Regions from separate parts of the Streptomyces sp. NPDC087859 genome, predicted to be linked through region 2. Evidence: riboswitches for the same ligand, from Rfam matches in the RefSeq annotation. Region 2 holds a riboswitch; the other holds the start of a gene.

Region 1 (14,707 bases), on a different contig from region 2:
CCGTCCTCAAGCGCTTCGGCGACGCCGACCCGGGCTGGCTCTCCTTCCCGGTGCCCGGCTGGACGCTCGCCCTCGACATCCCGGCGGGCCTGCCGGGCCTCGGCGCCCTCCTGGACGAACTGGACGAGGAGGTGGCCGCCGCCGAGGGCCGCGTCTACCTCGCCAAGGACTCCCGGCTGCGGCCCGAACTGCTCGCGGCGATGTATCCGCGCCTCGACGACTTCCGGGCGCTGCGCGCCGAGCTGGACCCGCGCGCGGTGTTCGTCTCGGACCTGTCGCGCCGTCTGTCCCTCTAGGCAATCCCGGCAACTTCCGCTCACCCCAGGCAACCTCTAGGAGCCGCTGTAGTGAAGGACGCCTTCGGCATCCCCCAGTCCCTGCTCGTCCTCGGCGGCACGTCCGAGATCGCGCTGGCCACCGCGCGCCGCCTCGTCGCCCGTCGCTGCCGCACGGTGTGGCTGGCGGGACGCCCCTCCCCCGCGCTGGAACGGGCCGCCGCCGAGCTGCGCGCACTGGGGGCCGACGTGCACACCGTCGCCTTCGACGCGCTGGCCCCCGAGTCCCACGAGACGGTCCTCGGCAAGGTCTTCACGGAGGGCGACATCGACATGGTGCTGCTCGCCTTCGGGATCCTCGGCGACCAGGCGCACGACGAGCGCGAGCCGGTGAGCGCGGTGCGGGTCGCGCAGACCAACTACACGGGCGCGGTGTCGGCCGCCCTGGTCTCCGCGCGCGCGTTGCAGGCCCAGGGCCACGGCTCCCTGGTGGTCCTCTCCTCGGTCGCCGGCGAACGCGCCCGCCGCTCCAACTTCATCTACGGCTCCAGCAAGGCCGGCCTCGACGCCTTCACCCAGGGCCTGGGCGACGCGCTGCACGGCACCGGCGTGCACGTCATGGTCGTACGCCCCGGGTTCGTGCGCTCGAAGATGACGGCGGGCCTCCCGGAGGCACCCCTGGCGACGACGCCGGAGGCGGTGGCGACGGCGATCGAACTGGGCCTGAGGCGCCGTTCGGAGACGGTGTGGGTACCGGGGGTGCTGCGCGTGGTGATGTCGGCGCTGCGGCACGTACCGCGAGAGCTGTTCCGGAGGCTGCCGATCTGAGCGGCGCCGTCTCACACGGGTCCGGCTGGTCGCGCCCCTTCCCCCAGGGGCGCGGTGCTGTGCCGACGGGCGGCTCCGCCGCGTGGGCGACCCGCTACGCCTTGGTGCGTTGCTCCACAGGCGCCGAACCCTGGGGCGGCACCACGGCCCCGCCGAACGGGTACTCGTGCAGCTTGCGCCACACCCCGTCCGAACCCTGCTCGTAGAGCGCGAACCCGGTGCACGGCCACTCGGCGGTGAAGTCGCCGAGCTCCTCGTACGCCCGGTCCATCGCCTCGTCGTCGATGCCGTGGGCGACGGTCACATGCGGGTGATACGGGAACTGCAGCTCACGGGCCACCGGCCCGGACGCGTCACGCACCTGCTTCTGCAGCCAGGTGCAGGCCTCGGCGCCCTCCGCGACCTGGACGAACACCACCGGCGACACGGGCCGGAATGTACCCGTGCCGGACAGCTTCATCGGGAACGGCCGGCCCGCCGCGGCGACCTCGGTCAGATGTGCCTCGATGGCCGGGAGCGCGCTGTCGTCGACCTCGGTCGGCGGCACCAGCGTGACATGCGTGGGGATACCGTGAGCCGCGGCGTCACCGAAGCCCGCGCGCAGCTGTTGGAGCAGGCTGCCGTGAGGCTCCGGGACCGCGATCGACACACCGATCGTTACGGTCCCCACGTCGTCTCCCTGTCTTCCTGTCGGGTTCGTCCCGGCCGTACGGCTATCGACTGTACGGCCATGGCTGTGTTGTGGGCAGGCGCAACCGTAGTGATGTGCAGCGCTCTGTCCAGTGGTACGTGTGTGCGGGCCTACGCCTCAGTGCTTGGCGGGCAGAAAGCCGACCCGGTCGTAGGCCTGTGCCAGCGTCTCCGCGGCCACGGCGCGCGCCTTCTCGGCACCCTTGGCCAGGATCGAGTCCAGCGTCTCCGGGTCGTCCAGATACTGCTGGGTGCGCTCCCGGAACGGCGTCACGAACTCGACCATGACCTCGGCGAGGTCCGTCTTGAGCGCACCGTAGCCCTTGCCCTCGTACTTCTGCTCCAGTTCCGCGATTCCCGTACCCGTCAGGGTCGAGTAGATGCTGAGCAGATTGCTGACACCGGGCTTGTTCTCGGCGTCGTAGCGGATGACGGTGTCGGTGTCGGTGACCGCGCTCTTGACCTTCTTGGCGGTGGTCTTCGGCTCGTCGAGGAGGTTGATCAGGCCCTTCGGCGTGGACGCCGACTTGCTCATCTTGATCGACGGGTCCTGAAGGTCGTAGATCTTCGCCGTCTCCTTGAGGATGTACGGCTTCGGAAGCGTGAAGGTCTCGCCGAAGCGGCCGTTGAAGCGCGTGGCGAGGTCGCGGGTGAGCTCGATGTGCTGGCGCTGGTCCTCGCCGACCGGGACCTCGTTGGCCTGGTAGAGCAGGATGTCCGCGACCTGGAGGATCGGGTACGTGAAGAGGCCGACGGAGGCCCGCTCCGCGCCCTGCTTGGCGGACTTGTCCTTGAACTGGGTCATGCGGGAGGCCTCACCGAAGCCGGTGAAGCAGTTCATGACCCAGGCGAGCTGGGCGTGCTCGGGGACATGGCTCTGGACGAACAGCGTGCAGCGCTCGGGGTCGAGGCCGGCGGCCAGCAGCTGGGCGGCGGCCAGGCGGGTGTTCGCCCGCAGCTCCGCCGGGTCCTGCGGAATCGTGATCGCGTGCAGGTCGACGACCATGTAGAACGCGTCGTGGGACTCCTGCAGGGCCACCCACTGGCGGACGGCGCCGAGGTAGTTGCCGAGGTGGAACGAGCCTGCGGTGGGCTGGATTCCGGAGAGCACGCGGGGACGATCAGAGGCCATGCTCACCATTCTCTCAGGTGTCGGCCCCCGATCCGGGACTGGTCGGAAACAGATGGGAACCGATCCGTCTCCCGCGGTGTAACAAAGGTGTGAGAACGCGGGAGGGGGGCCGCATCGTCGATGAGGCCGCGGTGATCGCACGGGTACGCGCCGGGGAGCCGGAGGCGTACGCGGAGCTGGTGCGCGCCCACACGGGCATCGCGCTGCGGGCGGCCGCGGCACTCGGGGCGGGTGCGGACGCGGAGGACGTGGTGCAGCAGGCTTTCGTCAAGGCGTACTGCGCGCTGGGCCGGTTCAAGGACGGCGCGTCGTTCAGGCCGTGGCTGCTGTCGATCGTGACCAATGAGACGAGGAACACAGTGCGTACGGCGGCCCGCCAGCGCACGCTCGCCGGCCGCGAGGCGGCGTTCGTGGAGGCCGAGCCGCTGATACCGGAGGCGGCGGACCCGGCGGTGGCGACCCTGGAGACGGAGCGCCGCGCGGCGCTGCTGTCCGCTCTGGAGAAGCTGAGCGAGGAGCATCGCCTGGTCGTCACCTACCGCTATCTGCTGGAGATGGACGAGTCCGAGACCGCCCAGGCGCTGGGCTGGCCCCGGGGCACGGTGAAGTCCCGGCTGAACCGCGCGCTGCGGAAACTGAGCCGGCTGCTGCCGGATTTCGAGCCTCGGGAAGGGGGTGATGAGCGTGAGTGAGGGGCGAGAGCCGTACGGCGGTGAGGGCGGCCGCGGGCCCGGGGGCGCCGGTGGCCGGGGCCCGCGCGGGCGTGGCGGTGACCGGGGTCCGGGTCCGTGGGGGCGTGGCCGTGGGCGGGCGTCGCGGGGCGGTGCCTCCCGGCTGCCGGAGGAGCTGCGGGCGCTGGGCAGGTCGCTGGACCCGCCCGGGGGCGAGGAGGACGACGGGTCCGTCGGCTCCGAGACCATGGTCGAGCGGGTGCTCGGGCAGATACTCGCCGACCAGGTGCCGGTCCCGGTGGCCGAGCCGCCACCCGCCCGTGAGCGGCTGGCCGCGGTGCGGCGCTGGACGCGGACGCGGTGGCGCTCCCTGAGCGCGGCGCTGTGCGGTCTGCTGACGGTGCTCGTGCTCACCCCGCCTGTGCGGGCCGCGGTCTACGACTGGTTCGGTTTCGCCGGGGTCGAGGTGCGGTACGACCCGTCGGCGACGCCCTCGCCCGGCGCCGAGGTGCCCGGCTGCGGCCGCTCGGTCTCCCTCGCGCAGGCCGAGCGGCGGGCCGGATTCGCGCCGCTGGTTCCGGACGCGCTCGGCAGCCCGGACGCGGTGGCGGTGAGCGCGGAGCCGCGGGGGCGGACCGTGGTCACCCTGTGCTGGCGTGAGCGGGGGAGGACGATCCGGCTCGACCAGTTCGCGGCCGGTCTGGACATCGCCTTCACGAAGACCGTGCGCGAGCAGCCGGAGTGGATCTCCCTGGGCGCCGACCCCGAGGACGTCGGCGGGGCGAACGACACGGCCCTGTGGTTTCCGCGACCCCACCTGCTGAGCTTCTGGCTGGTGGACACGGACGGGGAGCGCTACACCCGCACCGGGCGGACCGCCGGGCCGACCCTGCTGTGGAGCCATGGGACGGGCACCGAGGACGTGACGCTGCGGCTGGAGGGCGCGGCGTCGCGGGCGCGGGCGGTGGAGATCGCGAAGTCGCTGGAGTCGCTGGAGAAGTCCCCGAAATAGTGGCGTCGGGGTGGGAACCCCGGCGGGTCGGGCGGTGTACCAGAAGTGACACACGGCTCGCGGAGACGGGGCGGGCCGTACGGCATCGGCTGGTGGGGGGTTCTGATGCACAGGCGGATGAGCGGCTGGAGGGACGGGCGGCGTCGACTGGGGGCGCTGGCAGGGGTGTTGGCGGCCGCGCTCGGGCTGACCCTGTGGGGTGCTGGTGCCGCTTCGGCGGGCGGGCCGACGAGCGTGCTGATCGTCTCGCCGGAGAGTACGGAGACGGCTTCGCTCTACCACTCCGACAAGAAGTACGGCGAGTTGCAGCGGCTCCTCGGCGAACCGGGCGCGGGCACGGCGGACAAGCCGCCCGAGGCCGACCTGGCCGCCGGCCCCCAGATCAATGTCACCTGGATGCTGCACGACGTGACGCCGTGGCGGGTCGACCGGGTCCATCCGGCGGCGGACTCCGAGGCGGTCTGGATACACACGGCGGCGAATCTGGAGGCGTCGACGAACGGCACCTGGCACCGCGCCGAACAGCCGGCCGCCCTCCGCGGCCTCCTCGAGAGCCTGGGCGTGATGGGTGAGGCCTCCGGCGGTGACTACTCGTTGGAGTACCCACCGCCCTGGGACATGTACGGCACGGAGCCGGCGGAGGCCACCGAGTCGGCGCCCGCGGCGGCCCCGGACCAGCGGTCCGGGTCGGGTGACGGCGCCGGCTGGTGGTGGGCGCTGCCGGGCCTCGCGGCCGGGGCGGTGCTGGCTCTGGTGCTGCGGCCTTTCGCCACGCGACTGCCGGAGGTGCCGGCGCTGCGGCGGCGGAGGGTGCGGGAGCCGGGACGTCGGCAGGAGCTGAGGGATGTGTGAGGGCTTGCTTCCGGGGCCCCGGCGTCGGGCCGGTCGTCGGGGTCGCGACCGGGATCGACGGGGACTGCTGATACGCCGCGCGGCGGGCCGGCGGGGAGCCGGACCGCTGCGGGGGGAGCCACGTCAGGAACTCATCGATCTGATCGGCCTGTGAGAGTCGCCGGTCTTTGACAACTCAACAGAGCGTTGGTCAGCCCAGGTCGATCTCGGGGTAGAGCGGGAAGCCGGCCACGAGGTCGGTGGCGCGGCGGGAGATCTCGTCCGCGACCTTGGCGTCGAGGATGTGGGCGGCCTTGGAGGGGGCGCCCGACTTGGTGGTACCCGGCTCGGTGGTGGTGAGGACGCGGTCGATGAGGCCGGCGACCTCGTCCATCTCGGCGGTGCCCAGGCCACGGGTGGTGAGGGCGGGGGTGCCGATGCGGATGCCGGAGGTGTACCAGGCGCCGTTGGGGTCGGCCGGGATCGCGTTGCGGTTGGTGACGATGCCGGAGTCGAGGAGGGCGGCCTCGGCCTGGCGGCCGGTGAGGCCGTAGGAGGAGGCGACGTCGATCAGGTTGAGGTGGTTGTCGGTGCCGCCGGTGACGAGGGTGGCGCCGCGTCGCATCAGGCCGTCGGCGAGGGCGCGGGAGTTGTCGACGATGCGCTGGGCGTAGTCCTGGAAGGAGGGCTGACGGGCCTCGGCCAGCGCCACCGCCTTCGCGGCCATGACGTGCGGGAGCGGGCCGCCGAGGACCATCGGGCAGCCGCGGTCGACCTGGTCCTTGAGGGAGTCGTCGCACAGGACCATGCCGCCGCGCGGGCCACGCAGCGACTTGTGGGTGGTGGTGGTGACGATCTGGGCGTGCGGGACCGGGTCGAAGTCGCCGGTCAGCACCTTGCCCGCCACCAGGCCGGCGAAGTGCGCCATGTCCACCATCAGGGTCGCCCCGACCTCGTCGGCGATCTCGCGCATGATGCGGAAGTTCACCAGCCGGGGGTAGGCGGAGTAGCCGGCGACGATGATGAGCGGCTTGAACTCACGGGCGGACACCCGCAGCGCCTCGTAGTCGATCAGCCCGGTGGCCGGGTCCGTGCCGTAGGAGCGCTGGTCGAACATCTTGCCGGAGATGTTGGGGCGGAAGCCGTGGGTGAGGTGGCCGCCGGCGTCCAGGGACATGCCGAGCATGCGCTGGTTGCCGAAGGCCTGACGGAGTTCGGCCCAGTCGGCGTCGGTGAGGTCGTTGACCTGGCGGGCGCCCGCCTTCTCCAGGAAGGGGACCTCTACGCGGTCGGCGAGGACGGACCAGAAGGCGACGAGGTTGGCGTCGATGCCGGAGTGCGGCTGGACGTAGGCGTGGCGGGCGCCGAAGAGCTCCCTGGCATGCTCGGCGGCGAGCGATTCCACGGTGTCGACGTTGCGGCAGCCGGCGTAGAAGCGGCGGCCGATGGTGCCCTCGGCGTACTTGTCGCTGAACCAGTTGCCCATCGCGAGGAGGGTGGCCGGGGAGGCGTAGTTCTCGGAGGCGATCAGCTTGAGCATCTCGCGCTGATCGTGGACCTCCTGGCTGATGGCGTCGGCGACGCGCGGCTCGACGGCGCGGATCACGTCGAGGGCGGCGCGGAAGGCGGTGGACTCGGTGGAGAGGGGCTGCTGGTCCGACATGTGCGGCCTCCGGATGGCGTGGCGGTTGCGGTCACGATTCACGGTTCGGCCCAGGCGCACGGCACTCGGTCACTCACAGGCCGCTCCCCGATGGTCCGTCCCATCCCAGCGCGCCAGTCACGGCCCGTCGGCCACCCTACCGGGCAGCCCGGACGCGGGAGGCCTCGCGTCCACCATGCGAGCGAGGAATCACCCTGCTCCGGGCCCGGGTCGCCGTCCGCGGTCGGCATGGGGGCGTCCCTGTGCGGCGGTCCGGGTCAGGACGGTTTGCGGCCCCAGGCGAGGACCATGAAGTTGGGGATGTAGGTGCTTCCCTGGAGCTTCGTCAGGGTGATCACCTCCTCGATGTCCGCGTCGCTCACCTCGCCCGTCTCCAGGAGGCGTGGCCGCAGGGATCGCAGGGTGAGAGGGAAGAAGGCCGCGGAGCCGCCGGTCAGGACGGGCGCGTAGACCTCCGCCCCGACCTCGGTCAGTCCGGCGTCCGTCAGCGCCTGCGGCAGGCGGCGGCCGGTGCCGGGGTCCACCCCCGCGGCGCCGAAGGCGGCTCGCAGCGCGCGGCCGAGGCGCTCGGCCACCTCCATGTACTGGGGCGGGTAATAGCGGGCGGCGGCCGGGGACATCGGCCCGTCGATGTCGAAGTCCTCCACGAGCACCCAGCCTCCGGGCCGGGTCGCGGCGGCCATGCGCCGCAGCGCCTCGTCGCGGTCGGAGAGGTGTTCCACCACGGCCCGTGCGTGCACGAGGTCGAAGGAGGCGTCGGGGAGCCGGTCCGTGAGGATGTCGTGCCGGCGCACCTCGAGGTTGGACCGTGTGTGGGCCGCGGCGAAGCGCGTGTCGAGGTCGACGGCGAGCACCCGCCCCGCTGCGCCGACCTGCTGGGCCAGCCAGCGGGCGATGCTGCCGGCGCCGCAGCCCACCTCCAGGCATCGCCAGCCCTCGGCGACCCCCAGCTCGGTGAGCCGGTGTCGGCTCTGGCCGTCGTAGATCTCCTCCAGCGCGCTGAGCCGGCTGTGCTCGCGCTCCCAGGACGGGTCGAAGACGTATCCGTTCTCCACCGTGGCCGTGTCGCTCACCGATCGCCCCTCTCCGTTCGTCACGGGTCGATCATTCTGTCGCGTCAGAGGATCACGTGGGGCAGGAAGCGCGCGTATGCGTCAGTCACCGGTCCGGACGACTCGCGGATGCCGAGGCCCGCGGACTCGTCCTCGACGACCCAGGCGCCGAGGACGACACGGTTGCCGTCGAAGTCCGGCAGGAGGGACAACTCCTGGTAGCAGCAGGGTTCTTCGCGCAACAGGGGCGCGGAGCCGGGTTCGTGGATCGTCACACCGGCGCCCTCGCGGCCCAGCAGCGGCTTGGCGACGTACCCCTTCGAATCGGCCAACTCCCGTGGCCCGTCCAGATAGGCGGGGAGGAGGTTGGGGTGGCCCGGGTACAGCTCCCAGAGGATCGCCAGGAGCGCCTTGTTGCTCAGCAGCATCTTCCAGGCGGGCTCGATCCACAGGGTGCTGCCCGTACCGCCGCCGTTGTCGAGGGTGTCGAGGACGTGGTCGGCGAAGCGGTCGGTGGTCAGCCACTCCCAGGGGTAGAGCTTGAAGCAGCTGCGGATGAACCGGAGTTGCTTGTCGACGAAGCGGCGGGACAGGGGGTCCCAGCCGATCTCCTCCATGGAGATCCAGGCGGTGTCCAGGCCGGCCTGCTCGGCGGTCTCCTGGAGGTAGGCGACCGTCATGAGGTCCTCGCCGAGTTCGTCGGCCGAGGAGTACGCGAAGTACAGGGGGCTGCCGGGCGGGAGCAGCGTGGCCTGCTTCTTCCATGCGGCGATGAGGCGCTCGTGGAGGGAGTTCCACTGGTCGGCGCCGGGGAAGCGCTCCTCCATCCAGAACCACTGGGGGGAGGCGGCCTCGACGAGGGAGGTGGGGGTGTCGGCGTTGTACTCCAGGAGCTTGGCCGGGCCGGTGCCGTCGTAGCGGAGGTCGAAGCGGCCGTAGACGGAGGGGAGTTCGGCGCGGCGGCGCCAGGCCTCGGCGACCGCGTCCGCGACGCGCGGGTCGGTGATGCCGAGATCGGCGAAGCGGCCGGTCGTGACGATGTGGTCCGCCGCCCGCAGGCACATGAGGTGGAGTTCCTCGACGACCTCCTCCAGCGCCTCGACCTCGTCGAGGGAGAAGACGTAGTACGCGCTCTCGTCCCAGTAGGGGCGCAGCGAGTCGTCGGGGTAGCGGGTGAGGGGATAGATGAGTCCCTGCTCCTCGACGGTCCGCTGCCAGCCGGGGCGGGGTTCGGTGGTGCGGCGTTCCATGGTGTGCGTCCGCTCGTCGTCCCGCGGCCGCTCAGCCGCCGCCGCTGCCGCCGGAGCAGCCGAAGCCGCCGCGGTCCACGGCCTCGCTCTTGCTGAAGGTGCCGTAGTCGGCGTAGCCGGAGCTGACGTCGGCGTCGTAGTACCAGGCGGCGTCGGCGGTGCCGTTCTTGCCGGTCTTCTTCTTGCCGTTCTTGCCGTACGAGGCGGAACTGGAGCTGCCGGAGTCGCAGTTCTTGTCGGCGACGACCTTGTAGCCCTCGTAGGTGTAGCTGTCGCGGTCGACGCAGCGGCGGTCGGGGTCCGAGCCGCAGGACGTGAGTGCCGCCGCGACGACTCCCATGCCGCCGAGCACGACCGTGCTCGAGCGCAGCCGGCGCCGTGTCTCCGCCATTTTCGCGTCTCCCCGTTGTTCGTCGCTGGTGGTTCGTCTCTGGGTTGTCCGGCGGTCAGCCTAGAGATCGGTAATAAGCGCCGCGCAGGCACCCCGCCCGTCACATCCCCTCCCCTACAGTCGCTTTGTGCTCTTTGGGATGGTGTGTGCGCTTGGTGCGGCGGTCTGTTTCGGTACCGCGACGGTGTTGCAGGCGGTTGCCGCTCGGGCGGCGGCCAGCGGGGGCGGTGGGGAGGCGGCGCTGCTGCTGCGGGCGGTGCGGCAGTGGCGGTACCTGGCGGGGCTGGGGCTGGACGGGGTGGGGTTCCTGCTGCAGATCGCGGCGCTGCGGTCGGTGCCGATCTACGCGGTCGGGGCGGCGTTGGCGTCGAGTCTCGCCGTGACCGCGGTGGTCGCGGCGCGATTGCTGCGGGTGCGGTTGAGCCGGGCGGAGTGGGGTGCGGTGGGGGTGGTGTGTGCCGGGCTCGCGATGCTGGGGGTCGCGTCGGGGACGGAGGGGGATCTGGACGGGCCGGACGCGTTGAAGTACGTGATGCTCGCTGTCGCCGTGGGCGTGCTGCTGCTCGGGCTCTGCGGCGGGCGGCTGCCGGAGCGGGGGCGGGCGTCGCTGCTCGGGCTGGGGGCCGGGTTCGGGTTCGGGGTGGTCGAGGTGGCGGTGCGGCTGATCGACTCGCTCTCGCTGTCGGAGCTGCTTGTGAATCCGGCGGCGTACGCCCTTCTCCTGGGCGGGGGCGCGGCGTTCCTGTGTCTGACGTCGGCGCTGCAGCGGGGGTCGGTGACGGCGGCGACCGCCGCGATGGTGATCGGGGAGACGGTGTGGCCCGCGCTGGTGGGGGTGGTGTGGCTGGGCGACCGGACGCGGGAAGGGCTGGGATGGCTGGCGGTGCTGGGGTTCTTGGTGGCGGTGGTGGGGGCGTTGGGGTTGGCGCGTTTCGGGGAGGCGCCGGTGGAGGAGGAGTCGGTCGGCGTGTGACGGTTCGTTGTCGTCGCGGTGGGCCGGAGTGTCGCCCCCGCCGCCCTTGCTCGAACGCCGGACGGGGCCGAAGGCCGAGGGCTGGAGCTCACGGCTATGGCATGACCCTGCACAACGCCTCCAGCGCCCCCGCCCATGCCCGGTCCGACGGTGCCCCGTATCCCACCACCAGGGCGTCCAGTCGCTCTGTCACCGCTTTCGGGTGGCGGAAGTAGGACAGGCCGTGGAGGGCGACGCCCTGCCAGGCGGCGGACTGGACGACGGACTGTTCGGTGCCGGGCGGGAGGCGGAGGACGGCGTGGAGGCCGGCCGCGATGCCGGTGACGTGGACGTCGGGGGCGTGCAGGGCCAGGGCCGCGACCAGGGCGTCCCGGCGGCGGCGGTAGCGCAGGCGGGAGGCGCGGACGTGGCGGTCATAGGCGCCGGAGACGATGAACTCGGCCAGGGTCAGCTGGTCCAGCACTCCGCAGGTGTCGACCTTGCCCTTCGCCTCGGCGGCCGCCTCCGCCAGTGCCGGCGGGAGGACCATCCAGGCCAGCCGGAGGCCGGGGGCCAGGGACTTGCTGGCCGTGCCGAGGTAGACGACGTGGTCCGGGTCCAGGCCCTGGAGCGCGCCGACCGGCTGGCGGTCGTAGCGGAACTCCCCGTCGTAGTCGTCCTCCAGGACCAGGCCTCCGGTGTGCCGCGCCCAGTCGACGACCGCGGTCCGCCGGTCCCGGTGCAGGGGCACGCCCATCGGGAACTGGTGGGCGGGGGTGAGGAGGACGGCCCCGGCCCCGGCCGACCCGCCCGGGTCCGTGCCCAGGTCGTCGTAGGGGAGCGCCTCGACGCGCAGGTCCGCCGCCGTCAGCTGGTTCCAGTGCACGTCCAGGCCGTAGGACTCCACCGCGACCGACCGGACGCCGCGTGCCCGCAGGACCGCGCCGAGGATGCGGAGGCCGTGGGCGCAGCCGGCGGTGATGAGGATGCGGTCGGGGTCCGTGCGTACGCCTCGCACGCGGGCGAGGTAGCCGGCGAGGGCGGTGCGCAGTGCGACGCTGCCGCGCGGGTCGCCGTAGCCGAGGGTGTGGTGGGGGGCCGCGAGGAGGGCGCGGCGGGCGGCCTTGAGCCACTCGCCGCGGGGGAAGGCGGTGAGGTCGGGGGTGCCGGGGCGGAAGTCGTGGGCGGGGCGGTGCGATGCCCGGCGGCCGGGGCCCGTGCCCGACGGCGGGATCACCGCGCGGTCCGCCACCCGGGTGCCGGAGCCCTGCTTCGAGGTGAGCCAGCCTTCGGCGACCAGGTCGGTGTAGGCGTCGGCGACCGTGTTGCGGGCGATGCCGAGGTCGGCGGCGAGGGAGCGGGAGGAGGGCAGACGGGTGCCCGGGGCGAGACGGCCGGTGCGGACGGCCTCGCGCAGGGCGTCGGTCAGGCCGCGGCGCAGGCCGGGGCCGGTGGGTTCGAGGTGAAGGTCGACGCCCAGAGTGGCCCAGGATTTCGGCATGGAAATGGACCATACCCGTGGGCAGCCTCACGCATAGCGTCGACACCATGACGACGCACACCGACGACGGTCCGACCACCGTGGAGTACGCCCCTGAACACACCCCCCGGCTGAACTGGGCCGAGCAGGCTCCCGAGGTCTTCAAGGCGATGGTCCGCCTCGACGCCGCCGCGCGGAAGGGCCTGGAACCGAAGCTGCTGGAGCTGGTGAAGGTCCGCGCCTCTCAGATCAACCACTGCGCGCTCTGTGTCGACATGCACAGCAAGGAGGCGTTCGCGGCGGGCGAGAGCGTCGAGCGGATCGTCCAGCTGAGCGCGTGGGAGGAGTCGGAGCACTTCTACACCGGGCAGGAGCTCGCCGCGCTGGCGCTGACGGAGGCGGTGACCGTCCTGACGGACGGGTTCGTGCCGGACGCGGTGTACGAGCGGGCCGCCGAGCACTTCACGGAGGCCGAGCTGGCGCAGTTGATCGCGGCGATCGCCGTCATCAACGCGTGGAACCGTTTCGGGGTGACCTGCCGGCTGGTTCCGGGGCACTACCAGCCGGGGCACAAGTGACGGGGCGTACGCGGCTGTTGGACCCGGCCGTCGGGCAGGCCATGTCCGCGCTCAGCGCCGCCGCGAAGAAGGGGCTCGGGGATCCCGCGCTGGCCGAGCTGGTGGTGATCCGGGCCTCGCAGCTCAACCACTGCGCGTTCTGTCTCGACATGCATCTGCGGATCGCTCGTGAACACGGGGTGGGCGAGCGCAAGTTGGACCTGTTGGCGGCGTGGGAGGAGGCCGGGGACCTCTACGACGAGCGGGAGCGGGCCGCGCTGGCGCTGACGGAGGCGGTGACCGTTCTCGAGGAGGGCTTCGTGCCGGACGAGGTCTACGAGCGGGCCACCAAGCACTTCGACGACAGCGGGCTCGCCCATCTCATGGGCCTGATCGTCGCCATCAACAACTGGAACCGGGTGATGGTGAGCCGCCGTATCCCGCCGGGAGGCCACACACCATGAGCAAGGTCGAGATCTTCCGCAGGCTGCACCGCCGCCCGGCCCAGGACGATCCGCTCGTCCTGCCGGGCCCCTGGGACGCCGCCAGCGCCCGCGTCTTCGCCGAAGCCGGTCATCCGGCGCTCGCGACGCCCAGCGCGGGGGTCGCCGCCGCCCTCGGATACGAGGACGGGGCGACGCCGGCCGACGAGATGTTCGCGGCGGTCGCGCGGATCGCCCGGGCCGTGGACGTTCCGGTGTCCGCTGACGTCGAGGGCGGGTACGGGATGGCTCCGAAGGAGCTGGTGGAGCGGCTGCTGGAGGCGGGTGCCGTGGGCTGCAACCTTGAGGACTCCAACGGGGGTGTCCTCAAGGACCCGCACCAGCACGCCGAGTGGCTCGCCGAGGTGCGGTACGCGGCCGGGGACGCGCTGTTCGTCAACGCCCGGATCGATACGTTCGTGCGCGGGGTCGAGGATCCCGAACCGACCATCGAGCGGGCGGCGTTGTACACCGCGGCGGGTGCCGACTGCGTGTATCCGATCGGCGCCCCGGCGAAGGTGCTGCCGTTGCTGCGGGCCGGGATCCACGGGCCGGTCAATGTGATCGCGCTGGTCGGCAGCGGCCTCTCCCCCGCCGAACTCGGCGAGCGGGGCGCCACCCGGGTCACGTTCGGGCCGGGCCTGCAGCGGCGCTCGTCCGAGATCCTCGCGGAGCTGGCCGCCGAGTTGAGGTGACCAGGCGGGGGCACGCCCCGACGCGTCCGGCGGCTAGAAGGTGAGCGACGCCGTGTAGTAGACCTTGCCGTTGCTCATCTGCCAGCCGAAGGCGCCGGTGCGCAGCCCTTTCGGGCACTGGCGCCACGCCGTGGTGAAGGTGTCGTAGCCGGGGATCGTGCCGTCCTTGTAGACCTTGGCGCTCTGGCCGTCGGGGCCGTAGCACGTGATGCCGAACGAGCCCTTGGCCGACCTGGAGGTCGTGTTCGAGAACTTGACCTTGGCCTTGGTGCCCGACTTGGTGATGCACCGCGCCGTCAGCTTGCCGCTGCAGGTCCACCTGGTGGCGGCATCCGCGGACGGCGCGGCCAGTCCGACGAGCGAGAGGGTGGTGAGCGCCGCCAGGGTGAGGTGCGTGATCTTCTTCATGCGCCTCAGCCCACCAGACGGCGCGGGAAGCGACAAAATCGCTTTCGCCCGTAAGGGGCGCTTCACCACCATTCCCAGTGGATCTTCTTACGCGATCCATGCCTGCCAGGTGGACTCATGGCCGGCCACCCACTTCTTCGCCGCCTCCTCGGGCGTCAGTTTCTGGTCGGCGATCATCAGGGAGACCTCGTTCTGGTCCTCGGTCGTCCACTTGAACTTCTTCAGGAAGGCCGCCGCCTTGCCGCTGCTCCGGGCGAAGTCCGCGTTGAGGTACTTCTGCAGCGGGGTGTGCGGATAGGCGCAGGCGACCTTCTCCGGGTCGGCGTCACAGCCCTCCT
Region 2 (14,707 bases):
CGGACACGAACGGAACATGAGCGACGACGACAACTTCGCCGCTGCCTATCGCGAGCACTACTGGGCGGTCAGCCGCTATGTCGCGCGGCGACTGGACGGGCGGACGAGTGACGTGGAGGAAGTGGTGGCGGAGGTCTTCACCGTCGCCTGGCGCCGCCGGACCGACCTCCCGGACTCCCCCCTGCCCTGGCTGTACGGGGTGGCACGGAACTGCCTGGCCAACGCGGTGCGCGGACAGGGGCGCCGGCGGCGGCTGGTGGACCGGCTGGGCAACGACGACACGGCACACGGGCGGCACATCGAGGCCGGCCCCGACGCGGAGAGCCCCGGCGCCTGGGTGCACGACGCGCTGGCCCGGCTCTCCCCGGCCGACCAGGAGGTGCTGAGGCTCACGGCCTGGGAGGAACTGGACACCGATGAGGTGGCTGTCGCCCTCGGCTGCGGCCGGCGGGCCGCGTCGATGCGGCTGCACCGCGCCCGGCGCCGGCTGAGAGCCGAGATCGACCGCCTGGGCCCCACGACCGCCGCCGCCCTGAAGGAGAACGGCCATGGCTGACGAACTCGAACTCCTGCGCCGCGCCAACCCGGTGCCGACCGACGGCCCCCACTTCGGCGACGGCCCCCTCGACCACCACGCCGAGCGGCAGTTGAACCGGCTCATGCGGCAACGGACCTCCCGCCGCCCCCGGCTGCTCTGGGGCCTTGCGGCCACGGCCGTCGTCGGCGCGCTGGTCGCGGCCCTGCTGTTCACCGACCAGACCACCGCGCCGGCGGTCGCCGCGCCCCGCCCGCTCGTGGTGCGGGCCGACTCCACCCCCGTATCCCTTCAGACCCTGGCGGCGCGGGCGCGAGCGGCCGACGGATCGCCCGAGCTCCGCAAGGGCACCCATGTGAAGTCGTGGAGCCTCGGCATGAGCGAGGACAACCCTCCGATCACCTACCCGGAGGAGCGCATCGTGCGGTGGAACGCCGACGACAGCCACACGGTGATCGTCGACGACGGCCACGACCGCACCTCGCAGACCTATCCGCCCAGTTGGAGCGACGCCCCGCCGCAGTCGCGGCCCCCGCACGACGTCACCCGTCTGCGCGCCTACCTACAGGAAGCCACGTACACCGACACCGCACTGGACACCGGGCAGCTCCTCGACGGCGTCCGGGTGCTTCTCGACACCTGGCACCTCGGTGCCCGTGAATCCGCGACGGTGGCCGAGATGCTGGCGGACGCCGAGGGGCTCAAGCCCGTCGGACAGGTCACCGACCGGCTCGGGCGGCGCGGACAGGCGTATGAGTACCAGCAGTCGGGCACCCGCCGGATGCTGATCATGGACCCGGTCAGCGGCGCCGTACTCGGCCTGGAGACCACCTTCACGAAGGCGGAGCCCGAGTACGGCGTCAGGGCCGGGGACGTCATGGACTACAGCGCCTGGATGCGCTGATTCAGACCCCGAGCTGCCGGGCGGCCGCGTCGACCGTCTGCTCCAGCAGCGTGGCGATCGTCATCGGACCCACGCCGCCCGGCACCGGAGTGATCAGCGAGGCCCGCTCCGCGGCGGAGTCGAAGTCGACGTCGCCGATGTTCCCCTCGTTGTAGCCGGCGTCGAGCACGACGGCGCCGGGCTTGATGTCCTGGCCCTTGATGAGCCGCGCCCGGCCCACGGCTGCGACGACGATGTCCGCCTCGCGGACGGCCGCGGACAGGTCCGCCGTCCGCGAGTGGCAGTACGTCACCGTCGCGTCGCGCGCGAGCAGCAGCATCCCGGCCGGCTTGCCGAGGATCGCGCTGCGGCCGACGAGCACGGCCCGCTTGCCGGACGGGTCGACGCCGTACTCGTCGAGCAGCCGCATGATCCCGCCGGGCGTGCACGACACGAAGCCCGGCAGGCCGAAGCTCATCGACGCGAACGAGGCGAAAGTGACGCCGTCGACGTCCTTCTCGGGCGCGATCGCCTCGAACGCGGCGCGCTCGTCGATGTGCCCGCCCATCGGATGCTGGAGCAGGATGCCGTGGACGGCGGGATCGGCGGAGAGCGCCTTGAGCGTGCCCACCAGTTCCTCGGTCGTGGTCGCCGCGGGCAGCTCCACGTGCCGGGAGGCGATACCGGCCTTGCGGCAGCGGTTCTGCTTCATCCGGACGTACGTCACGGAGGCGGGGTCCTCGCCGACCAGTACGGTCGCGAGACAGGGTGTGGCGCCGGTGCGTTCGGTGAGGTCGGCGGCGCGCTTGCCGGTCTCCTCCACGATCCGCCGGGCGAGCGCCGTGCCGTCCATGAGCCGGGCCTGAGACATGATCCACTCCTGGGCTGGTAGTCGGTTCGCCCAGGCGCACGGCATCAGGTTCCGCGGGCCGCTCCCCGGTGGTGCTCCACCTCAGCGCCAGTCACGGCCCGCCATCAGCCTAACCGAGCCGGTCCTCGGGCCGGGACCCCCTGTGTCCTACGACGGTCGGGACCCGCTCTCCCGCGGTGGCGCCGTCGGGTCGACTCCGGCGAGGAACCCGGTCGCCTGAGCGTGGAGGTGGCCGGCGCCGATCGCCTCGGCCCAGCGGGCGATCTCCGTGGCCAGCGCGGTCGCGCCGCCCTCGTCACCCGTGTCACGGGCCAGCACCGCCAGCAGCATCTGCTGGGTGAGCACCCCGGGGATCATGCCCGCGCGTGCGCCCAGCGCGGTGGCCCGCTCCCAGCGCTCCAGGGCCCGTTCGTGTTCGCCGGCGTCGTGGTCGTGGTCACCGAGGTGCCGCAGCGCCTCGCGGACCAGCAGGTCGTCGCCCGAGCCGCCGGCGCGCAGGGCGGCCTCGTAGTGGGCGGGCGCCGCGTCGCGCTCGCCGAAGAGGTTGTCGGCGATCAGGCCCAGGTACATCGAGGCCCAGCCCCGCCGCACCTCGTCGGGGGCGGCCTCGCGCAGGTCGTGTCCGCGGCGCCGGATCGCCACGAGTGCCGCCGGGTCCTTGCCCTCGGCGCCGTGCCGGGACGTGCCGTCGGGGCGGAACAGTCGCAGATAGTCGTGGCGCAGCCGTACGAAGTCCAGGTCCCAGTCGCCGCCCGGGGACTCCTTCTCCGCCTGCTCGACGCGGGCGGCGGTGAGCCGCGTACCGCCGAACCAGTCGCTCTCCAGGGCGACTTCGGCCGCCGCCAGGGCGAGGCGGGCGCGGTCCTCGGGAGCGTCGGACGTCGTCGCGTCCAACAGGCGCAGCGCCCGGTCCCACCGTCCCGCCAGCGACAAGTCCCTTGCGGAGGCGAGGAGTTCGTCGAGTTCGACGAATGTGCTCGTGGTGTTCGTCATGCCAGGGGAAGGTAGTGAGATGGAAAACCATCCACAAGAAAACCACTGCGTGGAGCAGGGGACGCAGGACTCGGTCGACCGGCACGTCGCGCAGTGGTCGAAGGAACTCGCCTGGATGGACCCGGTCAAGGAGGCGATCTATGTGCGGCTGGCGAAACTCGCCCGGCACGCGTCCCAGGCGCGTCGCGACGCCCTCGACTCCGACGGGCTGCGGCACTGGCAGTTCAAGGTGCTGCTGACGCTGCGCCGGCATGGTCCGCCGTACACCGCGAGTCCCTCGGAGCTCGCCGACCGGCTCGGGCTGACGCGGGGTGCCCTGTCGGCACGGCTGGCGCCGCTGGAGGAGGCCGGGCTGATCGACCGTACGCACGAGAGTGCCGACCGGCGAAGGGTGCTGGTCCGGCTCACCGACGCCGGATACGCCGCCTTCGAACAGCATGCGGCGGCGGAGGAAGCGGACGAGGTCGCGCTGCTCGCAGCACTGACCGCAGAAGAGCAACGGACGCTAGCCGACCTGTTGCGGAAGCTGGTCGTGGCCGCGGAGAGCGCACCGGACGGGCTCGCACCGCGAAGGTCCAGGTCAGCCGAGTCGTGATCTGGACCTTCGGCAGCCGTCTCCTTACTCGTCCCATGCCTGGATCATGATCTGTTCGGCGATCTTGCCGTCGCGCAGCGTGATCATCGACTCGGCCAGGACGCGCACCCCGTCCGAGTACAGGCAGCTCTCGCTGAACGCGACGGTGTCGCCGTCCACGACGCAGCGCTCCAGCTTGTGCGTCATGTCGCGGTTGTAGACGTCCTCGAGGAGTTCGCCGATCTCCTCGCGACCGTGCAGGACCCGTGGACTGCTGGGCTGGGTGTTGCGGTCCACGACGCGCAGTTCCGCGTCGTCCGTGTAGAGCGACAGCAGATTCGTCGCCGTGTTTCCCTCGATGCTCTTGCGCAGTGTCTCGGTGTTGAACGCGGTGCCCATGGTTGACCTCCGGTGAAGGCCCGCGGTCGAAGGGGAGCGGGCCGCGAGGGCCTCTCCTTCGAGACTCCTCCGCCCCGCCGGGCTCGGCAAGCGCAACCGCGACACTCCGCCTGACGGGTGAGCGACGCCCGGTGCCCGTGTCCGGCGCGGGCCCGCCGGCGTTGCTGAAAACATGATCTCCACTCGACGTATCGCCGCCGTCGTCGGTCTCGCCGTCGGCGTCACCGGTCTCGCCGCCCCGCTGGCGAGCGCGGCCCCCGAGGACAAGGGCGCCGCCCCCCTGAGCCCGATGGCCACGCTCGACTCGCTCACTGTGAGTGACCTGCCCGCGGAGTACAAGGACGCGCTCCCGCGGCCCTCCGCGCAGCTGGCGGAGCTGAACAAGCTGAACGACCTCCAGCAGCTGACCCAGGTGACCGACCTGGCCGCCCCCGTCACCCAGCTGCTGCCAGGCATCCAGTACTGATCGACACGCGTACGACCGCACCGAGGGCCGCCCGGCCGCCAGAAAGCAAGCATGGCCGGGCGGCCCTTGACATTGTTGCCGGGTGAACAGAGCATGCGCTTAGAAATGAATCTTGGTTCACGTGGCGAACAAAGAGGTCCGCATCATGCCCATCACCCGCGAACTGTTCATCGGCGGCAAGGACGAGCCCGCCGCCTCCGGCCGTAGGGCGGAGGACGTCAACCCTTACACGGGCGAGGTGTATGCGACCGTCGCGGCCGCGGGGCCCGAGGACGTACGACGGGCCGTGGACGCGGCCGAGGCGGCGTTCCCCGAGTGGGCCGCGCTGGCCCCGTTCGCCCGGCGCGCGATCCTGCTGAAGGCCGCCGACCTCCTCGACGGCAAGGGCGACCAGGTCGCCGAACTGATGGCCCACGAGGCCGGCGGAACCCGGCCGTGGGCGCACTTCAACGTCTACCTCGCCGCGAACATGCTGCGCGAGGCCGCTGCCGCCGTGACGGCCCCGCGCGGCGAGGTCCTCACCGCCCAGGAGCAGGGCGCGCTGGGCCTCGCGGTCCGCGAACCGGTGGGCGTCGTCGCGGCGTTCGCGCCGTGGAACGCGCCCGTCATCCTCGGGGTACGGGCGGTCGCGGCGCCGCTGGCCGCCGGCAACACCGTCGTCGTCAAGGCGAGCGAGGACGCGCCGATCGCGTGCGCCCTGTTCGTGGCCGATGTGCTGCGCGAGGCCGGGCTGCCGGACGGGGTGCTCAACGTCGTCACCAACGCCCGTGAGGACGCGGCCGAGATCGCCGAGGCGCTGATCGCCGACGAGCGCGTCCGCGCGGTGAACTTCACCGGCTCCACCAACGTGGGCCGGATCATCGGCGAGCACGCGGCCCGTCATCTCAAGCCCGCAGTACTGGAGTTGGGCGGCAAGAACTCCGTCATCGTGCTCGACGACGCCGACGTCGACTACGCCGTGGACGCCGTCACCTTCAGCGTGTTCATGAACGCCGGACAGATCTGCATGTCCGGCGACCGGATCCTCGTCCACGAGTCGCTGGCCGAGGAGTTCACCCGGAAGTTCACCGCCAAGACGGCCTCGCTCCAGGCCGGTGACCCGAACCACCCGCACACCGTGGTCGGCCCGCTCGTCGCCGCTTCCGCCGCGCAGCGCGTGGCCGCTCTGGTCGAGGACGCCGTCGCCAAGGGCGCGAAGGTCCTCACCGGCGGCGGGAAACCCGACGGAGCGGTGCACCCGGCGACCGTGCTCACCGATGTGCCGAAGGACGCCGAGATCTACCACGCCGAGGCGTTCGGTCCGGTGTGCGTGATCGAGACGTTCTCCGACGACGCCGCCGCCGTGGCCGTCGCCAACGACACGGAGAACGGTCTGACCTGCGGCATCATCACCGAGAACGCCACCCACGGACTGGCCGTCGCCCGTGGTGTCCGTACCGGCATCGTGCACATCAACGACCAGTCGGTGGCCGACGAGCCGCAGGCCCCCTTCGGCGGCTTCAAGGCCTCCGGGTACGGCCGCTTCGGCGGGCGCTGGGGTATCGAGGCCTTCTCCAACACCCGCTGGGTGACCATCGCCACCCAGCAGGCGCACTACCCGTTCTAGGGCGTGACGGTGGCCTCCGGCCCGGCGTCCAGGAAGTGGAAGCCGGGCCGGGGGTGCATCAGGAAGTCGTGGTGCGAGATGTTCCACGCGTAGGCGCCCGCCAGCGCGAACACCACCCGGTCACCGGCCCGCAGCCCCGCTGCGGGGACCCGGCGGGCGAGGACGTCCTTCGGTGTGCACAACTGCCCGGCCAACGTGACGTGTTCGTCCTCCGCCGCCGGTCGCGGCCACGGATGCGACCAGCCGTCCACCTTCAGGACCGAGCAGGGCTGGTCGTGGCCCTTCGTCGCCGGGGTCCGCAGATGGTGGGTGCCGCCCCGGACCACACCGAACTCCTCGCCGTGGCTGCGCTTCACGTCCAGCACCTCCGTGGCGTACCAGCCGCAGTACGCCGTCAGTGCCCGCCCCGGCTCGATGCGCAGCGTCAACCCCGGGTGCGCCGCGGTGAGTCGGGCGAGCCCCTCGCCGTACGCGGCCCAGTCGAAGCGCCGGTCCGGGTCCGCGTAGTCGACGTGCATACCGCCACCGACGTTGACCTCCGCGACCGGGACCCCGAGCCCGGTGGCCCAGGCCACGATCGCCTCGGCCACCGCGAGCTGCTCCGGGGCTTCGAGACCGCTGGCCAAGTGGGCGTGGACGCCCCGCAGTTCGAGGTGCGGATAGGTGCCGTCCGTGAGCGCGCGAACCATCTCCAGAGCCTGGTCCGGGTCCATGCCGAACGGTGTCGGACGCCCGCCCATCGCCAGTGAACTGCCCGCCAGCGAACCGTCGGACAAGGACAGGTTGACCCGCGCCAGCACCGCGACCCGCCGCCCCGCCCGCCGCGCCAGCTCGCCCAGCATCCGCAGCTCGTACAGGCTCTCGACGTGGAAACGCTCGACGCCCTGCTCCAGAGCGGCCGTCACCTCGTCCGGTGTCTTGCCGGGGCCGCCGAAAGCCAGCGGACGTCCCGGCACCGCCTTGGCCACATGGGCGAGTTCACCGCCCGAGGAGACCTCGTAGCCGTCCACGTACGGACCGAGCGCGGCGAGGATCTCCGGCTCGGGGTTGGCCTTGGCGGCGTAGTACAGCTCGACCTGCTCGGGGAGAGCGGACCGTACGGCAGCCGCGTGTGTCCGCAGGGCCGCCAAGTCGTAGAGGTACGCGGGCAGTTCGGCCGACGCGAGGGAGAGGGCGCGGTCGTGGACGGCAGGGGTCATCGGGTGCTCCCGGTCAGGATGTCCTCGGCGAGCGGGGACGGCAGACGGACGTAACCGGCCTCGCGGTCGGCCTTGCGCTCCCAGCGGGTCAGCAGGTTCGCCTTCGCGGGCAGCGGTACACCGGCGAGCAGGGCGGAGAGGCGGGGCGGGCAGCCGCTCCGGTCGGCGTACGACCGGAGCATCGAGCGGACGCGGCCCCACAGCTCGGCCTCCGTCTCCGGGTGCAGATCGGCCAGGGCGGCGAGCAGCTCCGCGACGTGGTTGACCAGGAGGCAGTAGACGACCCGGTCCCAGCCGCGCTGCGCGTCGTACGTCATCGGGCCCGCGACCTCGGGCGGCAGTGCCGCGAGGGTGTCGGCGTGGTGCTCGGGGACGAGCTTGGTGCCCTCCAGGTCGCGGAAGAGGACCTGGGCGGGCATGCCGTCGCCGTCCACGCACACCAGGACGTTCTGGAGGTGGGGTTCGAGGACCAGGCCGTGGTCGAAGTAGGCGGCCAGGACCGGCGGGACGAGCAGATCGAGGTACGCCGACCACCAGGCGAGAGCCGCCTGCGCGCCGGCCCCGTCCAGCAGACGGGAGATGTGGGCGGCGCTGCTCGGGTACTCGTCGGCGACGGCGGCGGCCAGCAGGGCGGTGGTGCCGGGCGCGAGCCTCTCGGGCAGTCCTTCGCGGACGATCACGCCGAAGCCCTCGAACAGCGCCTGGTCCGGGCTGCCGTCGGGTCCCGGCAGGGCGAGCGTGCGGTAGGCGGGCTCGCGGAGCACCGCGCTGCCGGGGAAGCGTTCGGCGAGGTCGGCCAGCGCCGGGGCCAGGACACGGGTCAGGGCGACGGCACCGGACAGCTCGTAACTGCTGTTCTTGCGAAGGCAGTTGGTGATCCGCACGTTCAGGCTGAACTTGAGGAAGGTCTCTCCGTCGTAGAGCGTGCGCACGGACGCCGTCGCCGCGAAGGGCTGTCCGCCCGGGCCGAGGTCGAGGACATCGCCGTTCTCGAGCGCCGCGCTCAGCGCCGGATGCTCGCGGAGTGTGTCGTACTGCCAGGGGTGGGCGGGCAGCAGACGGTATCCGGCCGGGACGTCGGCCCGCAGCCGGTCCAGGACGGCGGTGGCCGAGGGCTCCGCGGCCTCCTCGGCGATCAGATGCTCCCGTACGGCGAGGTGTCGCAGCGGGAAGGCGGCCCCCGTCTCCGGCGCGTACGCCGACCAGGCGCGCGGGTCGCCGGTGCGGGCCTTGGGCGTGGGATGGAAGCGGTGCCCGAAGAACAGGGACTGCTCGGAGGCGAGGTAGGGGTCGCCGCCCCGCGAGGCGCCGGTCGAGGTGAGAGCTGTCGTCACGGCTTCGTGGCTGGAGGCGATCTGCTCCAGGAACTCCTCGTTGCGCACCCCGGTCCGCAGCGACAGCTCGTCGTGCGTGTACTCCGCGAGGCGGCTCCAGTCCAGCTCCGCCCAGTCGCCGTCGCGCTGTTCCTGCACGGGGCCGGTGAACCGGTGCGCGCCGAGCAGCGACGTGCGGCGCAGGGTCACGCGGAGCAGGACACCACGGCGGGGCAGTCGCAGGAGGAGCCGGCCGTCGGTGACCACGCTCTGGTGCTCGGGCCCGGAGACCTCGCGCAGCAGACAGTTCAGGAGCGTGTGGGCCACCACGTCGTCGGCGGTGGGCAGGTCGGTGCGCGCGGGCGTATCGGCGAGGGAGGGCATCAGCGGCTCCAGCGGGGGGTCATGGAGGGGAGGAGGGTCGCCACGGCGGTGACGGCGGCAGCGGCGGCACCGGTCAGCACGGGGGCGGCCGGGCCGAAGCGGACGCTGCCGGCCGCCGCGGCGAGACCGGCGGCGACCGCTCCGGCCTTGGAGAAGAACTCCAGCGAGCCGAACAGCCCGCCGGGCGCGCGGCCCTGGGCGCAGTCCGCCGCGAGCACCTGCAGACACACCAGGCCGAGCGTGAGGCCCGCACCGAGCAGCAGCCGTACGGCGATCAGCGCGGGCAGCGAGTCGACGACGCCGTGTCCGGCGAGACCGAGGGCGATGAGGACGAAGCCGAGCACGATCCCGGCCTTGGGGCGGCCCCGGAACCCGGAGTGCACGGTCAGCGCCGCCACCAGGTAGCACAGGTGGGGGAGGGCGAAGAGCACTCCGGACAGGGTCGGCGAGGTGCCGGGGAGCCGGTCGTCGACCAGGGCGATGAGATAGGGGAAGGAGATGACGGTGGAGAAGACGAAGGCGAACTCGAGTGCGTAGAGCGCCTTGAGCGACACCAGCGGGGGTGTGTGGTCCGCGGTGGCGGTCTCGCTCGTGGAGCGGGCGACCGGATCCGGTTCGGGCAGGGCCGCCAGCAGCAGCGCGGCCGTGAGGGGGAGAACGGCGAGGAGTGCGTACTGGCGGTGCGGGGAGAGCCAGCCGGACAGCGCGCCGACCACGATCGGTGCGAAGACCAGGGCCGCCCGGGCGCTGCCCTGCATCAGGGTGAGCGCTTTGGACAGGGCCGGGCCCTCCAGGGCCGCGCCCAGGTATCCGTTGGACGCGGCGAAGGTGCCGCCCAGGATCCCCTGGAGGACGAGCGCGACGGTGAAGGTGGCCAGTGAGTCGGCCCACCCGGCGAGCAGGAAGGCCACCGCGAGCCCCAACTGGGCGCGCAACAGCAGCCGTTTGCGGCCGTAGCGGTCGGCGAGCCGCCCCCACATCGGGGCCGCGATGCCCCCGAACACGGTCGGGACGACATACAGCACCCCCGCCCAGCGGGCGTCGCGGTCGCCCAGCCCCGGCAGGATCTCGGTGAGGTACGGCGGCAGGCCCAGGGCCGCGAAGGACGCCACGAAGTAGCAGGCGGCCACCGCGTGCACCTGACCACGCCCGGAGGCGGACCGCGGTATGCGCAGGGCCCCGGCGCTCATGCCGAACCCCCTTGTCGCAGGAGGTAGTTGGGTCCGGTCGTGTAGTGCTTGTTGATGTCGGCCGCGCCGGAGCGCTCCTTGGACAGCAGGGAGCCGGCCGTGACCATCGCCTTCACCGGCAGCCGAGGCGCGTCCAGCACATGCGCGCGCAGGACGGCGGCCGCGTCCCCGCCGAGCCGGTCCACGGCTTCGGCCAGCCGGTCGCGTACGAGATCGAGCAGAGCCCTCCGGTGCCGGGGGAGGCCGAACGCGTAGGCGCCCGCGCACAGATGGACCGTGATGGTGGCGAACAGGTCGGCGACCGGCCCGTCCCCGGAGACATAGGTCCGTGCGTCGTCGAAGCCCCACGGGCCGGGAAGCACCGCGCCGAGCCGCTTCGCGTTGACGCGGGGCCCGTCGTTGTCCTTGAACAGCAGCCGCAGACTGCCGGGCCGCAGTACCAGCGAGATGTTCTGCTGATGCGACTCCAGCGCGATGCCGTACCCGAACAGTGTGGTCTGCCAGTCGAACAACAGGGTCAGGAAGGCGTCCAGCAGGGCCAGCGGGTCGCCGCCGTAGAAGCGGTCGGCGAGGTGGTCGACGACCAGCCGCCCGTCCGGGGCGTCGGCGAGCAGGGCGGCCAGCGGTACGACCTCGGCGCCGGCCAGGCCGGCCGGGAAGCGCCGGCACAGGACGGCCAGCAGCTCGTGCCCGGCATGGGCGTACGTCGCCTCGTCCGCGTGCAGGATCGTGCCCTGGAACCGGGGCTCCCGGGCGGTCACGGCCTCCAGCAGCCGCTGTCCGGCGGCGCCGTCCACGAGCGTGCCGGGCTTGACGGTCCGCTTGTTGCGCAGCCCCAACGTCGCCGTGGCCAGCGGGAGTTTGAGATGCGCCGACGGGTTCACGGCCACCGTACGCATCGACAGCGTCGGTACCACCTCCAGATGGGCCCGCTCGGCGAACACCGCCCCGTCGGGGAGCCCGGCGTCGAGCAGGGCGTCGACCGTCAACGGATGTACCGGCAGGACCACATGCGTGCCCTCCGTCCCGGCGAGGCCGAGCTGCCGGGGGGTGGGCCAGAAGCCGGGGAGCGTGCCGGTCAGGGTGACGGTCTCCCGGCGCAGGGCGATCCAGCGCAGCGCGAAGCGCGGGTGGAACTCCGGTGCGTAGGCCTGAAGTTGCAGCTCGCTGAGGCCGGAGCGGCCGCGCGCGGTCGGGTAGACCGGATGGTCGAGGCGGGCGGCGAGGGTGTCGTACGCGAGCGAGGGCCACCGCGCCGAGTCGCCGCCGAGCCTCCCCTCGACCTCGGCCCGGGTGGCCGTGTGCAGTCGCAGGGTGGCCAGGGTCTGCCGGCACTCCTCGGTGAAGGCGTCGTACCCGCCTCGGTCCGCGGGGTCGGCGAGCGCGCGCAGGGCGGCGAGGACGGTGTCGTACGAGGTGAGCTCGGAGCCGTCCGACTCGCGGACGAGCAGGGGCAGCCGGGCGGCGTACTCGCACTGGAAGCCGTCCTCGACGACGGGCAGGAGCAGCGCGTCGCCCTCGGCCGGCAGCCGTAGCCAGGGGCCGTCCGGCCGGTGCAGGAGTGTGCTGTCGGTGCGCAGTCCCACCACGTCCTCGCGGAGCAGGGCGCTGAGCACGCGTGTGAGCAGTTCCTCCTCGCAGGTGTCGGTCGTCGCCCTCGTCGCGGCCGTCACGGCTGGATCTCCCAGCGCAGTCCGGCCAGGAATCCCGCCGCCACCCGGTCCACCGTCGGCTGGTCGGTGCCCGTGGCGCGCAGGACGCCGAGGTAGTCGCGGTTGGTGCCGTACAGCTCGTGCCGCTCGCCCGCCGCGCGCAGCGGACGGTACGTCAAGTGGACGCCGTCGAGGGTGAGTTCCGTGGCAGCGGGGGCGTCGGTGAGGGTGCCGGGGCGCTCGGCGCAGGGGTAGTCCAGGCGGGCGGCTCCGTCGTGGCGGGCGCCCAGGTCCGCGGGGAGCGGCTCTCCCAGGTGGGTGCGGAGGATGTGCTCGAAGAGCGGGATCTCCAGCAGCCGGGCCAGCAGCAGGTCGCACTGGTCGCCGATGGCGCGGTAGTTGACCTCGATGAGCCTCGCCCGGCCCTCGTGCACCACGAACTCGGTGTGGCAGGCGCCGAACCCGACGCCCAGCGCGTCCAGTTGGGCGAGGACCTGCTCGACGACCGGCTCGGGGTGGGCCGGTACGAAGGTGAGGCGTTCCTCGATGAAGTACGGCGGCGGCGACAGCTCGGTGTGGAAGCCGCCCAGAACGTGCCGGGTCCGCCCGTCGCCCAGCGTCTCCAGGGTGTGGAGTTCGCCGGGGAGGTACTCCTCGACGACCAGGACGGTGCCGGGGCGCCGGTCGAGGATCTCCTTGGAGCGCGTCGCCAGGTCCTCGGCGGTGTCGACGAGGACGACGTCCTCGCTGGCCACGCCCTCGCGCGGCTTGACGACACAGGGGTACGGGGCGTCCGGCAGGGCGGTCGGTCCGGTGAGCTCGGTCGACCAGACCGTGTCCAGGCCCGCGCCGGCGAGGCGGCGGCGCATCTCGGCCTTGTCCTTGCAGCGCAAGGTGGCCCGCCAGTCCTTGCCGGGGAGCCCGAAGTAGGCGGCGGCCAGGGCGGCTTGGGTCTGGAGGTGGTCGCTGTTGGTGAAGACCGCGTCGGGGCGGTGGTGGGTGGAGATACGGGTGACGACGGCCCGGAAGTCGCGGACGTCGCACGGCAGGATCTCGATGTCCGGGTAGGTCGCGCGGTGGGCGTCGGGCTGGTCGGTGAGGACGGTGACGTCCAGTCCCAGGCGGGCGGCCGCGGGCAGAAAGCCCTCGGTGACGGAGTCGGTCGGGTTGAGGGCGAGCAGGTACAGACGCATGGGTGGCTTTGAACTTCCGCTAGCGGGTGGGGGGTTGAAGGGGCGGGCCCGGGCCATGGCTGCGGCCCGCCCCGATTCAGCGGGAGTTACTTGGCGGGAAGCGGCACACCGGTGGCCTTGGCCACGTCCGCGAGCATCTGCTCGGCGGCCTGGACGCCGATGCCGGACATCCACGTCTCGTCCGGGACCTCGAAGACCTTGCCGTCCTTCACGGCGGTCAGGGACTTCCACACCGGGTTCGACGTGACCTGCTTCTTCTGCGTCTTGTCGTCCACGTCCGCGGAGGTGACGAAGACCAGGTCGGCGTCGGCCTGGTCGATCTGCTCGGGGCTGACGTCCTTCATGGTGACCTCGGGGTCGTTCGAGACCTGCGAGGACGGCCGCTTGAAGCCGATGTCATTCAGGACGACACCGCTGTAGGAGTTGGACTGGTACAGACGGGTCGGACCGGCGATGAAGCGGACCACGGACGCGGTCGGCATGGTGCCGCCGTCCTTCTTCCTGATGGCCTCACCCAGCGCCTTGGCCCGCGTCTCGTACTCCGTCAGCTTGTCCGTGGCCTCCTTCTCCAGGCCCAGTGCCTCGGCGTGGACCTTCAGGTTCTCCTTCCAGACACCGCCGGTGGTCTCGGTGAAGACGGTCGGGGCGATGGCGCTGAGCTTGTCGTAGACCTTCTCGTGGCGGACCTTGGAGGACAGGATCAGATCGGGCTTGAGCGAGGCGATCTTCTCCAGGTTGGGCTCCAGGAGCGGGCCGACGTCGGCGGTGTTCTTCAACTCGCCCTTCAGATACGTGGGGAAGCCGCCCTCCGTCTTGAAGTGCGGGGCGACCGCGCCGACCGGGTCGATGCCGAGCAGCGTCACGTCGTCCAGTTCGCCGGTGTCGAGGACGACGACGCGCTTCGGCCGGGAGGGGATCTTGACGTCGCCCATGGCGGTCTTGAGGGTGCGCGGGAAGGCGCCGCCCGCATCGGCGGCGGGCTTCGCGGAGGTGGAGTCCTCGGACTCCGAGCCGCAGGCGACCAGAGCGGCGGTACCGAGTGTCACGGCCAGCAGGGAGGCCATAATCCGGCGGATTCCGGGCATGGCGGAGCGGTGGGACATGGGGGGTTGGTTCCTTCTTGGTAGGTGCTGATCAGGCGGTGGCGGCGGAGTGCCGCACCGCGCTGCTTCTCGGGACCACCAGCGGGGTGCCGGTCTCCGGGTCGGGGATGACCCGGCAGTCCACGTCGAACACGGACTTCACCAGCTCCGCGTCGAGGACGTCCGCCGGGGCTCCGGCGGCGGCGAGCCGGCCGTCCTTGAGGACCACCATGTGGTCCGCGTAGCGGGCGGCCTGTCCGAGGTCGTGCAGCACCATCACCACGGTGCGGCCCGCCTCGGCGTGCAGGGCGGCCACCAGGTCGAGCACGTCGAGCTGGTGCCGCAGATCGAGGAAGGTCGTGGGCTC

What was found. Region 2 has a riboswitch for ZMP and ZTP ahead of ACIOHP_RS35720 (bifunctional 5,10-methylenetetrahydrofolate dehydrogenase/5,10-methenyltetrahydrofolate cyclohydrolase). Riboswitches for the same ligand answer to the same signal wherever they lie in the genome.
Region 1: linked by a shared signal. The riboswitch ahead of ACIOHP_RS02075 (glycine hydroxymethyltransferase) and the one ahead of ACIOHP_RS35720 (bifunctional 5,10-methylenetetrahydrofolate dehydrogenase/5,10-methenyltetrahydrofolate cyclohydrolase) in region 2 are both predicted to bind ZMP and ZTP.

Annotation. Positions count from the first base shown of each region.
Region 1 is NZ_JBIUUU010000001.1:433,405-448,111, forward strand. It holds gene ACIOHP_RS02040 (FAD-binding protein) at 1-296, shown strand, start outside; gene ACIOHP_RS02045 (decaprenylphospho-beta-D-erythro-pentofuranosid-2-ulose 2-reductase) at 348-1,103, shown strand; gene ACIOHP_RS02050 (2'-5' RNA ligase family protein) at 1,198-1,773, opposite strand; gene trpS (tryptophan--tRNA ligase) at 1,912-2,925, opposite strand; gene ACIOHP_RS02060 (RNA polymerase sigma factor) at 3,057-3,617, shown strand; gene ACIOHP_RS02065 (hypothetical protein) at 3,604-4,608, shown strand; gene ACIOHP_RS02070 (hypothetical protein) at 4,726-5,460, shown strand; gene ACIOHP_RS02075 (glycine hydroxymethyltransferase) at 5,651-7,102, opposite strand; ZMP/ZTP riboswitch at 7,144-7,233, opposite strand; gene ACIOHP_RS02080 (methyltransferase domain-containing protein) at 7,360-8,175, opposite strand; gene ACIOHP_RS02085 (glutathionylspermidine synthase family protein) at 8,220-9,404, opposite strand; gene ACIOHP_RS02090 (hypothetical protein) at 9,436-9,795, opposite strand; gene ACIOHP_RS02095 (DMT family transporter) at 9,935-10,768, shown strand; gene ACIOHP_RS02100 (PLP-dependent aminotransferase family protein) at 10,863-12,248, opposite strand; gene ACIOHP_RS02105 (carboxymuconolactone decarboxylase family protein) at 12,296-12,805, shown strand; gene ACIOHP_RS02110 (carboxymuconolactone decarboxylase family protein) at 12,802-13,248, shown strand; gene ACIOHP_RS02115 (isocitrate lyase/phosphoenolpyruvate mutase family protein) at 13,245-13,961, shown strand; gene ACIOHP_RS02120 (hypothetical protein) at 13,995-14,369, opposite strand; gene ACIOHP_RS02125 (ABC transporter substrate-binding protein) at 14,457-14,707, opposite strand, start outside.
Region 2 is NZ_JBIUUU010000016.1:246,827-261,533, reverse strand. It holds partial or broken gene ACIOHP_RS35735 (cytochrome ubiquinol oxidase subunit I) at 1-7, opposite strand, end outside; gene ACIOHP_RS35730 (sigma-70 family RNA polymerase sigma factor) at 17-556, shown strand; gene ACIOHP_RS35725 (CU044_5270 family protein) at 549-1,439, shown strand; gene ACIOHP_RS35720 (bifunctional 5,10-methylenetetrahydrofolate dehydrogenase/5,10-methenyltetrahydrofolate cyclohydrolase) at 1,441-2,289, opposite strand; ZMP/ZTP riboswitch at 2,311-2,394, opposite strand; gene ACIOHP_RS35715 (hypothetical protein) at 2,437-3,282, opposite strand; gene ACIOHP_RS35710 (MarR family winged helix-turn-helix transcriptional regulator) at 3,332-3,877, shown strand; gene ACIOHP_RS35705 (nuclear transport factor 2 family protein) at 3,902-4,255, opposite strand; gene ACIOHP_RS35700 (hypothetical protein) at 4,428-4,721, shown strand; gene ACIOHP_RS35695 (aldehyde dehydrogenase family protein) at 4,867-6,327, shown strand; gene ACIOHP_RS35690 (type III PLP-dependent enzyme) at 6,324-7,526, opposite strand; gene ACIOHP_RS35685 (IucA/IucC family protein) at 7,523-9,223, opposite strand; gene ACIOHP_RS35680 (MFS transporter) at 9,223-10,413, opposite strand; gene ACIOHP_RS35675 (IucA/IucC family protein) at 10,410-12,086, opposite strand; gene ACIOHP_RS35670 (acetyl-CoA carboxylase biotin carboxylase subunit family protein) at 12,083-13,258, opposite strand; gene ACIOHP_RS35665 (ABC transporter substrate-binding protein) at 13,345-14,361, opposite strand; gene ACIOHP_RS35660 (ABC transporter ATP-binding protein) at 14,393-14,707, opposite strand, start outside.